One region of the Thermoanaerobacterium thermosulfurigenes genome, then DNA from elsewhere that is predicted to be linked to it. Evidence: riboswitches for the same ligand, from Rfam matches in the RefSeq annotation. Region 1 holds a riboswitch; each other region holds the start of a gene.
The links. Region 1 has a riboswitch for S-adenosylmethionine ahead of HNR52_RS11275 (homocysteine synthase). Riboswitches for the same ligand answer to the same signal wherever they lie in the genome.
Positions count from the first base shown of each region.

Region 2: another riboswitch for S-adenosylmethionine. It lies ahead of HNR52_RS07255 (methylenetetrahydrofolate reductase); the one in region 1 lies ahead of HNR52_RS11275 (homocysteine synthase).
Region 3: another riboswitch for S-adenosylmethionine. It lies ahead of metK (methionine adenosyltransferase); the one in region 1 lies ahead of HNR52_RS11275 (homocysteine synthase).

Region 1 is NZ_JBPODR010000040.1:1,810-5,100, reverse strand. Features, by position in the region: gene polX (DNA polymerase/3'-5' exonuclease PolX) at 1-1,609, shown strand, start outside; SAM riboswitch class I at 1,684-1,786, shown strand; gene HNR52_RS11275 (homocysteine synthase) at 1,916-3,208, shown strand.
Region 2 is NZ_JBPODR010000014.1:48,220-51,510, reverse strand. Features, by position in the region: gene HNR52_RS07265 (sugar phosphate isomerase/epimerase family protein) at 1-19, shown strand, start outside; gene HNR52_RS07260 (DUF362 domain-containing protein) at 46-975, opposite strand; SAM riboswitch class I at 1,125-1,219, shown strand; gene HNR52_RS07255 (methylenetetrahydrofolate reductase) at 1,274-2,176, shown strand; gene HNR52_RS07250 (homocysteine S-methyltransferase family protein) at 2,190-3,291, shown strand, end outside.
Region 3 is NZ_JBPODR010000018.1:26,611-29,901, forward strand. Features, by position in the region: gene HNR52_RS08210 (peroxiredoxin) at 141-641, shown strand; gene HNR52_RS08215 (rubrerythrin family protein) at 661-1,164, shown strand; SAM riboswitch class I at 1,293-1,394, shown strand; gene metK (methionine adenosyltransferase) at 1,469-2,656, shown strand; gene HNR52_RS08225 (HD-GYP domain-containing protein) at 2,770-3,291, opposite strand, start outside.

The DNA.
Region 1 (3,291 bases):
TGCCCGTACAATAGAAGTTCTTGACGACGATATTGAGAAATTAATAAAAGAAGATAGATTAAAAGATGTGAAGGGTATAGGTGATGCGCTTAATAAAAAGCTTACAGAGCTTATTACTACAGGCAGACTTGAATACTATGAAAATCTTAAAGCATCGATACCTGAAGGCTTAATTGAGATGTTGAAAATACCAGGTCTTGGACCTAAAAAGATAAAAACATTGTATGACAAATTGGATATAAAGACGGTTGGTGAATTGGAATATGCCTGTATTGAAAATAGACTTGTTGAATTACCTGGATTTGGTGAAAAAACACAGAAAAAAATCCTTGAAGGTATACAATTTATAAAACAGTTTAGTGGTAAGCATCTATTTATGGATGCATATTTAGAGGCCACATCATTAAAACAATATCTTGTTGATAGTGGATTGACAATAAGATGCGAGATTGCGGGAAGTTTAAGGCGAAGAAAAGAAACGGTGAAAGACATAGATATTCTTGCTACGTGTGACAATCCTGAGAAGCTAATGGACGTATTTACAAAATATGAAGGTATAAGGGATATTGTTGCCAAGGGAGAAACCAAGACTAGCGTAATATTGAAATCTGGCATAAATGTAGACTTAAGGGTTGTTAAAGATGAGGAATTTCCATATGCATTGCACCATTTTACCGGTAGCAAAGAGCACAATACAGCTATGAGGCATAGGGCAAAGCAAATGGGAATAAAAATGAATGAATATGGACTATTTAAAGATGATTTGCTTGTTAAATGCTATGATGAAGACGACATATTTAAAAGTTTAGCTCTTCAATATATTCCACCGGAACTTCGAGAGAATATGGGTGAAATTGAAGCAGCAGAAAAAGGATTACTTCCCATATTAATAGATGAAAAAGACATCAAAGGGGTTTTTCATGTACATACGATATACAGCGATGGTGCAAATACAATTTCTGAAATGGTGAATGCTGCACGAGATTGCGGTTATAAAATTATTGGTATTACAGATCACAGTAAATCTGCATTTTATGCAAATGGACTTAAAGAAGAAGATGTTTTAAGGCAATTGGATGAAATTGATGAATTGAATAACAAGTATAGTGATATAAAAATATTAAAAGGCATAGAATCTGATATATTAAAAGATGGTTCACTTGATTATGACGAAGATATATTGAGAAGACTTGACTTTGTCATCGCATCTGTTCATTCTAACTTTAAAATGACTAAAGACGACATGACAGAGAGAATAATAAAAGCTATAAAAAATAAATACACAAAAATCATTGGACATCTAACAGGGAGACTTCTCCTTGCAAGAGACGGTTATGACATTGACGTGTATAAAATTATAGATAGTGTTGCTGAATACGGGAAAATAATTGAAATAAATGGAAGTCCATACAGGCTTGATTTGGATTGGAGATATATAAAATATGCAAAAGAAAAAGGTGTAAAATTTGCAATTTGCCCAGATGCACATAGGATAGAAGGACTTGATGATATGAAATATGGCATCGGCATTGCACGTAAAGGTTGGCTTGAAGCGAAAGATGTGATAAATACGTATGAATATGACGAATTAAAGAAGGTTTTAAAATAAAATTCCAAGAAAACCTATTGACATTAATGATTTAAAGTGTTAATATAGTTTAAAATACAAATTGAATATGAAACCTCTTATCAAGAGTGGTGGAGGGACTGGCCCGATGAAACCCGGCAACCGGCATATATAATGCGTCTGGTGCCAAATCCTGCAGGGAAACCTGAGAGATGAGAGGAGCGGCGCAAACTTAGCCCTCTTCTACATCGAAGAGGGCTTTTAATATACCAAAATGAAAAGAGGTGCATTATAAGAATCAATTTAATTTGTTTATTTAAATTAAAATTATATAGAGGAGAGATTTAGATGAGTGAAGAAAGAAAATTAAAATTTGACACATTGCAGGTGCATGCGGGGCAAGAACCAGATCCAACTACAGGTGCAGTGGCAGTGCCAATTTATCAAACATCGTCATATATATTTAAAGATACTGAACATGCCGCTTCTTTATTTAGCCTTAAAGAACCAGGTAATATTTATACAAGAATTATGAATCCCACCAATGATGTATTTGAAAAGAGAATAGCAGCCTTAGAAGGTGGTGTTGGTGCTGTTGCGACAGCTTCTGGCTCTGCTGCTATAACATACTCGATTTTAAATATAGCAAGTGCAGGTGATGAAATAGTATCTGCCAGCACATTATACGGAGGAACATACAATCTTTTCGCTTTAACGTTGCCTAAACTTGGCATTAAAACGACATTTGTAGATCCAGATGATCCAGAAAATTTCAGAAAAGCAATAACAGACAAAACAAAGGCATTGTATATAGAGACGATAGGAAATCCCGGGATAAATATACCTGATTTTGAGGTTATAGCAAAAATAGCCCATGAGAATAAAATACCGCTAATTGTAGACAACACATTTGCAACGCCATATCTCTTCCGTCCGTTTGAATACGGGGCAGATATAGTAGTACATTCAGCGACAAAATTTATAGGAGGCCACGGAACATCAATAGGCGGAGTAATAGTAGATTCAGGAAAATTTGATTGGGCAGGAAGCGGAAGATTCCCTGAATTTGTAGAGCCAGATCCCAGCTATCATGGAATCAAATATGTTGAATCATTTGGACCTGCCGCATATATCACAAAACTGAGAGTACAGCTTTTAAGAGATACTGGTGCATCTTTAAGTCCATTCAATGCATTTTTATTTTTACAAGGATTAGAGACTTTGTCATTAAGAGTCCAAAGACATGTGGAAAATGCACAAAAAGTAGCAGAATTCTTAGCAAGCAATCCCAATGTGACGTGGGTAAACTATCCTGGACTTAAAGAAAACAAATACCATGAGCTTGCAAAGAAATACCTGCCGAAGGGTGCAGGAGCGATATTGACATTTGGAATAAAAGGTGGAATAAATGCTGGAATCAAATTCATAAACAGCCTTGAATTATTCTCATTGCTGGCCAATGTTGGTGACGCAAAGTCTTTGGTAATTCATCCAGCAAGCACGACACATTCGCAATTAAGCGAAGAAGAATTATCATTAGCAGGTGTAACCCCTGACCAAATAAGACTTTCAATAGGCATAGAAGACATCGACGACATATTGTATGACCTTGATCAAGCACTTAAAAAAGCAGCAGAATAAATATTATAGAGCTCTCTTCAGAATAGAAGAGAGCTTTTGATATTGCAGTACGGTGAAATATATTGTATAATCTAATTGAGAAT
Region 2 (3,291 bases), on a different contig from region 1:
AAGTATCTTTAAAAAATAAAGATAAGGGAGACTAAACCCTTATCTTTAAGCTTTTCCTGGCACCATCTGCTTTATTCCGCTTGAATCTAGGGCGATGCCATAGCCATATGCCAGCGTAGAGAAATTCAGTTCGGCTTGTTGTAATGGTATGCCTTTAATAGTGACGTTTTTAAGCTCACCCGTACCTACACCTCTTTTAGCACATTGAAACAAGTAGTTGACGCCTTGAGGCATAAGTCCGAACATTCTGGCACCTACTGTATCTGTTGCTACAGGATCTGTTCCTGCTATTATCATGTTTGCATTGATAGGCTTTCCTTCTGATGGCCCTGTGCCTATCATCGCTTCTTGACCGCTTAATATTGTAAGATCTATAGATATTTTTTCAGCCATGGCCCTTATGAAATTGTGAAGGTCATCGTGTATGCCTAAATTTTTTTTGGGAAATCCATGTATTTCTGCGGGAGGCCAGCTTAAAGCTATGTTTTTGATTCCAAGCGATACTGTAGCTTCTTCATGCATTTTCATTTGAGTGAATGAAATTAGTACATCCATTTTTTCATAAAGTTCATTTACTTTTGTGGATTTTAAAAGACAGTCGTCCAGCAGCAATTCTACGTAAGGGCCATAATTTAAATCTACAAATTCGATGCCTTCTTCTGAAATGACTTTATCAAATCTATTATCAGATAAAACTTTAGGTGTAGGATCTCCACCAGAGCCAGCGGCAATAACAATCCTGCCAGGATTTTTGGATTTTACGTATCTTATAAGGGCTCTCAATGTATCTGGTCCTACTATCGTACCGCTTTGAGGAGGCTTGCTTTTAACGAAATTTGGCGTTATTACAACGGTATTACCCGTTTCGATTAGATTTTGCAAAGGTAATAAGTTTAAAGCGGTATTTAAGTTTTGTATCTCATCAAGGCCAGATGCTATTGCTACTACTGGTTCTACAATTTTTCTGTACCTCATAAAATCACCTCATATATATGATTTGCATTTTATCAAAAATTAAAATATCTAAGCAAAAAGCCTAAGTAATTTTAACATTTCAACAAATATTTCATTGACAATTGTACCAGAGGACGGTATCATATAATTTAATAAATTAATATAGTAAACTCTTATCAAGAGTAGCGGAGGGACTGGCCCTATGAAGCTCGGCAACCGGATATCACGGTGCCAATTCCAGCAGCATATCGCTGAAAGATGGGAGCAAAAATATCTCTTCTTTTGGCGAAGAGTTTTTTTATTTTAAGGAGGGGTCGTTTTGCAAAATTCTGAAAATTTGTGTCAAAAGCTTAAAAATAAGCAATTTGTCATAACTGTGGAGATATCGACGCCAAAAGGAGCTGATATTTCAAATTCTATTGAAGAAGCGAAAAAATTATATGGAATAGCAGATGCTTTAAATATAACTGATTGTCCTATGGCAAATATGAGAATGAGCCCTATTGCATTGGCGCATCTTTTGCAAAATCATCTAAACATAGAAACCATATTTCACTTAACATGTAGGGACAGAAATCTTATTGGTCTTCAGGCAGAGCTTTTGGGTGCATATGCTCTTGGAGTTAGAAATATCCTTGCCCTTACAGGAGACGATCCAAAGCGAGGTGATGTGCCACAGGCAACAGGCGTGTACGACGTAGATTCTGTAGGTCTTGTGAAGATAGCAAAGTCCCTAAATGATGGATTTGATTACAGTGGAAATAAATTAGAATCATCTACAAATTTCTGCATAGGAACAACAGCAAATCCAAATGATTTAAGACCTGAATCAATAGAAAAATTAAAGACGAAAATAGAAAGTGGAGCATCTTTCATACAGACTCAGCCTGTTTATGATGATGAGATTTTATACAGATTTCTTGATGCTGTAGAGCAATTTGATATTCCAATTTTAGTAGGGGTACTACCCCTTAAAAGCTATAAGATGGCTTTAAACTTGAACGAAAAGGTGCCTGGCATCGAGATACCTGAAAAAATAATAGACAGGTTAAAAGACGGTGAAAAAGGTGAAGGGATAAAAATTGCAATAGAATTTATAAACAAGATAAAAGATAAAGTGGGTGGTGTTCATATCATGCCACTTGGCAAGACAGATATAGTTGTTGACATTGTAAATGGCGTAAAAAACATAAGACAAAATGATATAGAAGAAGTATTGTAGTCATCATAAGGAGATGTTGCAATTGGATATTTTTAAGAATTTAAAGAATAGCATAATCGTCTTTGACGGAGCAATGGGCACTATGCTTCAGAAAAAAGGACTTAAAACAGGAGAATGCCCAGAGTATTACAATCTTTCATATCCGGATATAGTATATGAAATCCACAAATCGTATATAGATGCAGGGGCAGATGTTATTGAGACAAATACATTTGGTGCCAATAGAATAAAATTAAGATCCTACAATCTTTCGGATAAATTGCCTGAAATAGTCAAAAGTGCAGTGCAGATAGCCAGAAAAGCTGCTGGTGATAAAGCTGTTGCTCTTTCTATGGGACCTATTGGCGAACTGATGGAGCCTTTTGGCAAGCTGACATTTGACGAGGCTTATAATGCTTTTGCAGAGGTTGCTGTAGAAGGGGAAAAAGCCGGTGTCGATTTGGCGCTTATTGAGACTATGTCAGATATATTAGAAGCGAAGGCGGCTATTCTCGCTGTAAAGGAAAATACTAATTTAAAGGTAATTTGTACCATGACGTTTCAAGAAGATGGAAGGACGCTTATGGGGACAGACCCTGTTACAGCAGTAGTAAGTCTTCAAGGGCTTGGCCTTGATGCCATAGGTGTCAATTGCTCTACGGGACCTGACATGATGGCAGACATAGTGAAGAAGATGGCTGAAGTTTCAAGGATACCAATTTTGGCGCAGCCAAATGCAGGAATGCCTCATTTAGAGGATGGATTGACTCTTTACGACATTACGAAAGAGAAATTTGCCGTCGAGACAAAAAAGCTTTTAGAATGCGGAGCATCTATTGTTGGTGGTTGTTGTGGGACAACTCCAGATTTTATTAAGCTTTTGAAAGCTGAGATACATGACACAGAGAAAAAAACTGCCGTGAAAGAATACACAGCAGTTTCATCAAATACAAAGACTGTTTTCATAGGCAGCGATTATCCTGTGTGTGTAATCGGCGAAAGGATAAATCCTACAGGAAAGAAGAAATTAAGTGCAGCTATCAAAGAAGGCAATTTTAATATTATCTACGACGAAGCTGTATCGCAGGAAAAGCTTGGGGCAAGCGTACTTGACGTGAATATCGGTGTGCCTGGTA
Region 3 (3,291 bases), on a different contig from region 1:
ATTTTCCAAATCCTATTGACATAAAAAATAATTGATGTATAATAATACTTGTGAAGGGAAAATAGTTATTAATAGAAATAAAATATTAATAGCTTATCCGATGTGATGATTGACTAAGAATAGATGAGAGGTGGGTACATATGTCGTTGGTAGGTAAGAAAGCTCCTGAATTTAAGTTAGAAAGCACAAAAGGTCAAATATCCTTAAGCGATTATAAAGGTAAATGGGTAGTACTTTTCTTTTATCCACTTGACTTTTCGTCAGTATGTTCAACAGAAATACCTGAGTTTAACAGGATGAAACCTGAATTTGACAAGCTCAATGCTGAGTTATTAGGTATTAACACAGATAGCGTTTACTCGCACAAGGCATGGATAGATAGTCTTGGTGGTGTTGATTTTCCGCTTTTATCTGATTACAACAAAGAAGTCACAAAGCAGTATGGAATACTTATTGAAGATGCTGGTATAGCATTGAGAGCTGCATTCATCATTAATCCTGAGGGAAATGTTGATTACGAAGTTGTACATGAGCCAGTAATCGGCAGAAATGTCGATGAAATATTGAGAGTGCTTAATGCACTTCAAACAGGTCATGCTTGCCCTGTAGGTTGGAAACCAGGGGACAAAGTATTAGATTAAAAAAGGAGGAGATTTTGAAATGAGAGAAATGACGACAAAAAATCTAAGCGATGCATACGCAGGTGAAAGCCAGGCTCACATGAGGTATCAAATTTTTGCTGATGTGGCTGAAAAGGAGGGTAAGCCAAACATAGCAAAGCTTTTTAGAGCTATATCTTACGCCGAATTAGTTCATGCTACAAATCACTACAAGACATTAGGCGAAGTGAAAGACACAGTAGCAAATCTTGACAAGGCAATAGCAGGTGAGACATTTGAAGTAGAAGAAATGTATCCAGCATATAAAGCTGTAGCAGATCTGCAGGAGGAGAAATCTGCAGATAAAAGCTTCAACTATGCTCTTGAAGCTGAGAAGTTACATGCTAAGATGTATACAGATGCAAAAGCAGCGGCACTTAAAAATGAAGACATAGCTATATCTAAAGTGTATATTTGCCCAGTTTGCGGGTATACGGCAATTGATACGGCTCCAGAAAAATGTCCAGTATGTGGAGCTCCAAGAGATAAGTTTGTTGTATTCTAAAAGGCATAAAACCCCTTCATTATCATATATTAACTTTAAAGTGCTTGATTGTCATCAAGCACTTTTTTAATTTTTAATTGACTTATTTGTTGTACTGTGATATTATATTTTAAGTTAAATAAGTGAAACTCTTATCAAGAGAGGTGGAGGGAGGAGCCCTATGAAGCCCGGCAACCTGTTTTACGACAAGGTGCTAATTCTCGCAGAAGTTCGCTTCTGAAAGATGAGGGTGGATGTGCCTCTTCTTTTGGAGAGGTTTTATTTTGTTTTAGGTCTTTTATGTGATTTAAAAAGGAGGATACGAATGAAAAAGTATTTTACTTCAGAATCAGTTACTGAAGGACATCCAGATAAAATTTGCGATCAGATATCTGATGCTATTGTAGATGAGATCCTAAAAAATGATCCTTATGCGAGGATAGCTTGTGAGACTGCTGTCACGACAGGTATGGTATTGGTAATGGGCGAAATATCCACAAAGTGCTACGTTGACATACCCAAAATTGCAAGAAAGGTTATAGAAGAGATAGGGTATACGCGGGCAAAATACGGTTTTGATGCTGACACATGCTCTGTGCTTACATCAATAGATGAACAGTCTCCAGATATAGCATTGGGAGTTGATAAGGCTCTGGAAGTTAAAAAAGGCATCTCCCACGATGAGCTGGAAGAACAAGGCGCTGGAGACCAAGGTATGATGTTTGGATACGCATGTACAGAGACGCCTGAACTTATGCCTCTTCCAATATCATTAGCCCATAGACTTGCTCGCAGATTAGCAGAGGTAAGGAAAAATGGCACTTTAGATTATCTAAGACCTGATGGCAAGACACAGGTGACGATTGAGTACGTTGATGACGTACCAAAAAGAGTTGATTCAATCGTCGTATCTACACAACACTCGCCAGACGTTGATCATGATAAGATTGAAAATGATGTAAAAGAGTATGTAATAAAACCTATCGTTCCACCAGAGCTTATTGATGAAGATACGAAGATATATGTAAATCCGACAGGAAGATTCGTAGTTGGTGGACCGCAAGGGGACAGTGGCCTTACAGGAAGGAAGATAATAGTCGACACTTATGGTGGATATGCAAGACATGGCGGTGGTGCTTTTTCTGGCAAAGACCCGTCGAAAGTTGACAGATCTGCTGCGTACGCTGCACGGTATGTAGCGAAAAACATTGTAGCTGCTGGACTTGCTGAAAAGTGTGAAGTTCAATTGGCATATGCTATAGGCGTAGCTACACCATTAGAAGTCAATGTAGATACTTTTGGCACTGGAAAGATATCTGATGAAGAGATATCTGAAATAGTCAAAAAGGTATTTGATTTAAGACCTGCTGCTATCATAAAAGATCTTGATTTAAGAAGGCCTATTTATAGACAAGTTGCAGCGTATGGACATTTTGGCCGAACAGATCTTGACCTTACATGGGAGAGAACTGACAGAGCTGAAATATTGAAAAAACTTGCTTTTAATAAATAATAATTTTAAAGCCCGGAGGAAACTCCGGGCTTTGCGGCGTTTATGTATATTTATATTTATAGCCGCAGTTTTTATAAAAATTGTACGCTCCGCTACTTTTATTATAGCATAAATTAGATGGCTATTCCATTGCTTTCTCTATTTTTTCCAAAAACTTTTGCATTTGTTTTAATCACGTTTTCTAATGCTGAAACAAGCATCTGATTGTATTTTGCATCGCACTCTCTCAAATCACGTATTGCTTCAATAGTGTTTTTAGCTTTTCTATACTGTCTATCGTTTGTCATTGCGTCGAAAGAATCACACACTGCTACAATCTGTGCACCAAATGGAATGATTTTTAAACCATAAGGATAACCTGTCCCATCAAGCCTTTCATGATGATATAGCACAGTAGACGTCAAGTATACAAGTGGGGTCAAGGCTTCAAGTATATCGGCGCCGTATATGGGATGCAATTTCATGACGTCGTATTCTAATTCTGTAAGTTTGTCTGGTTTTGCAAGAATATTAATTGGAATCATCACTTTGCCTATATCATGCAGTAATGCACCCTTATATATTGCTATTTTTTCCTTCATGTTAAGTCGCATCATGTTCGCTACATTGTATGACAATTTTGCGACTCTTATGCT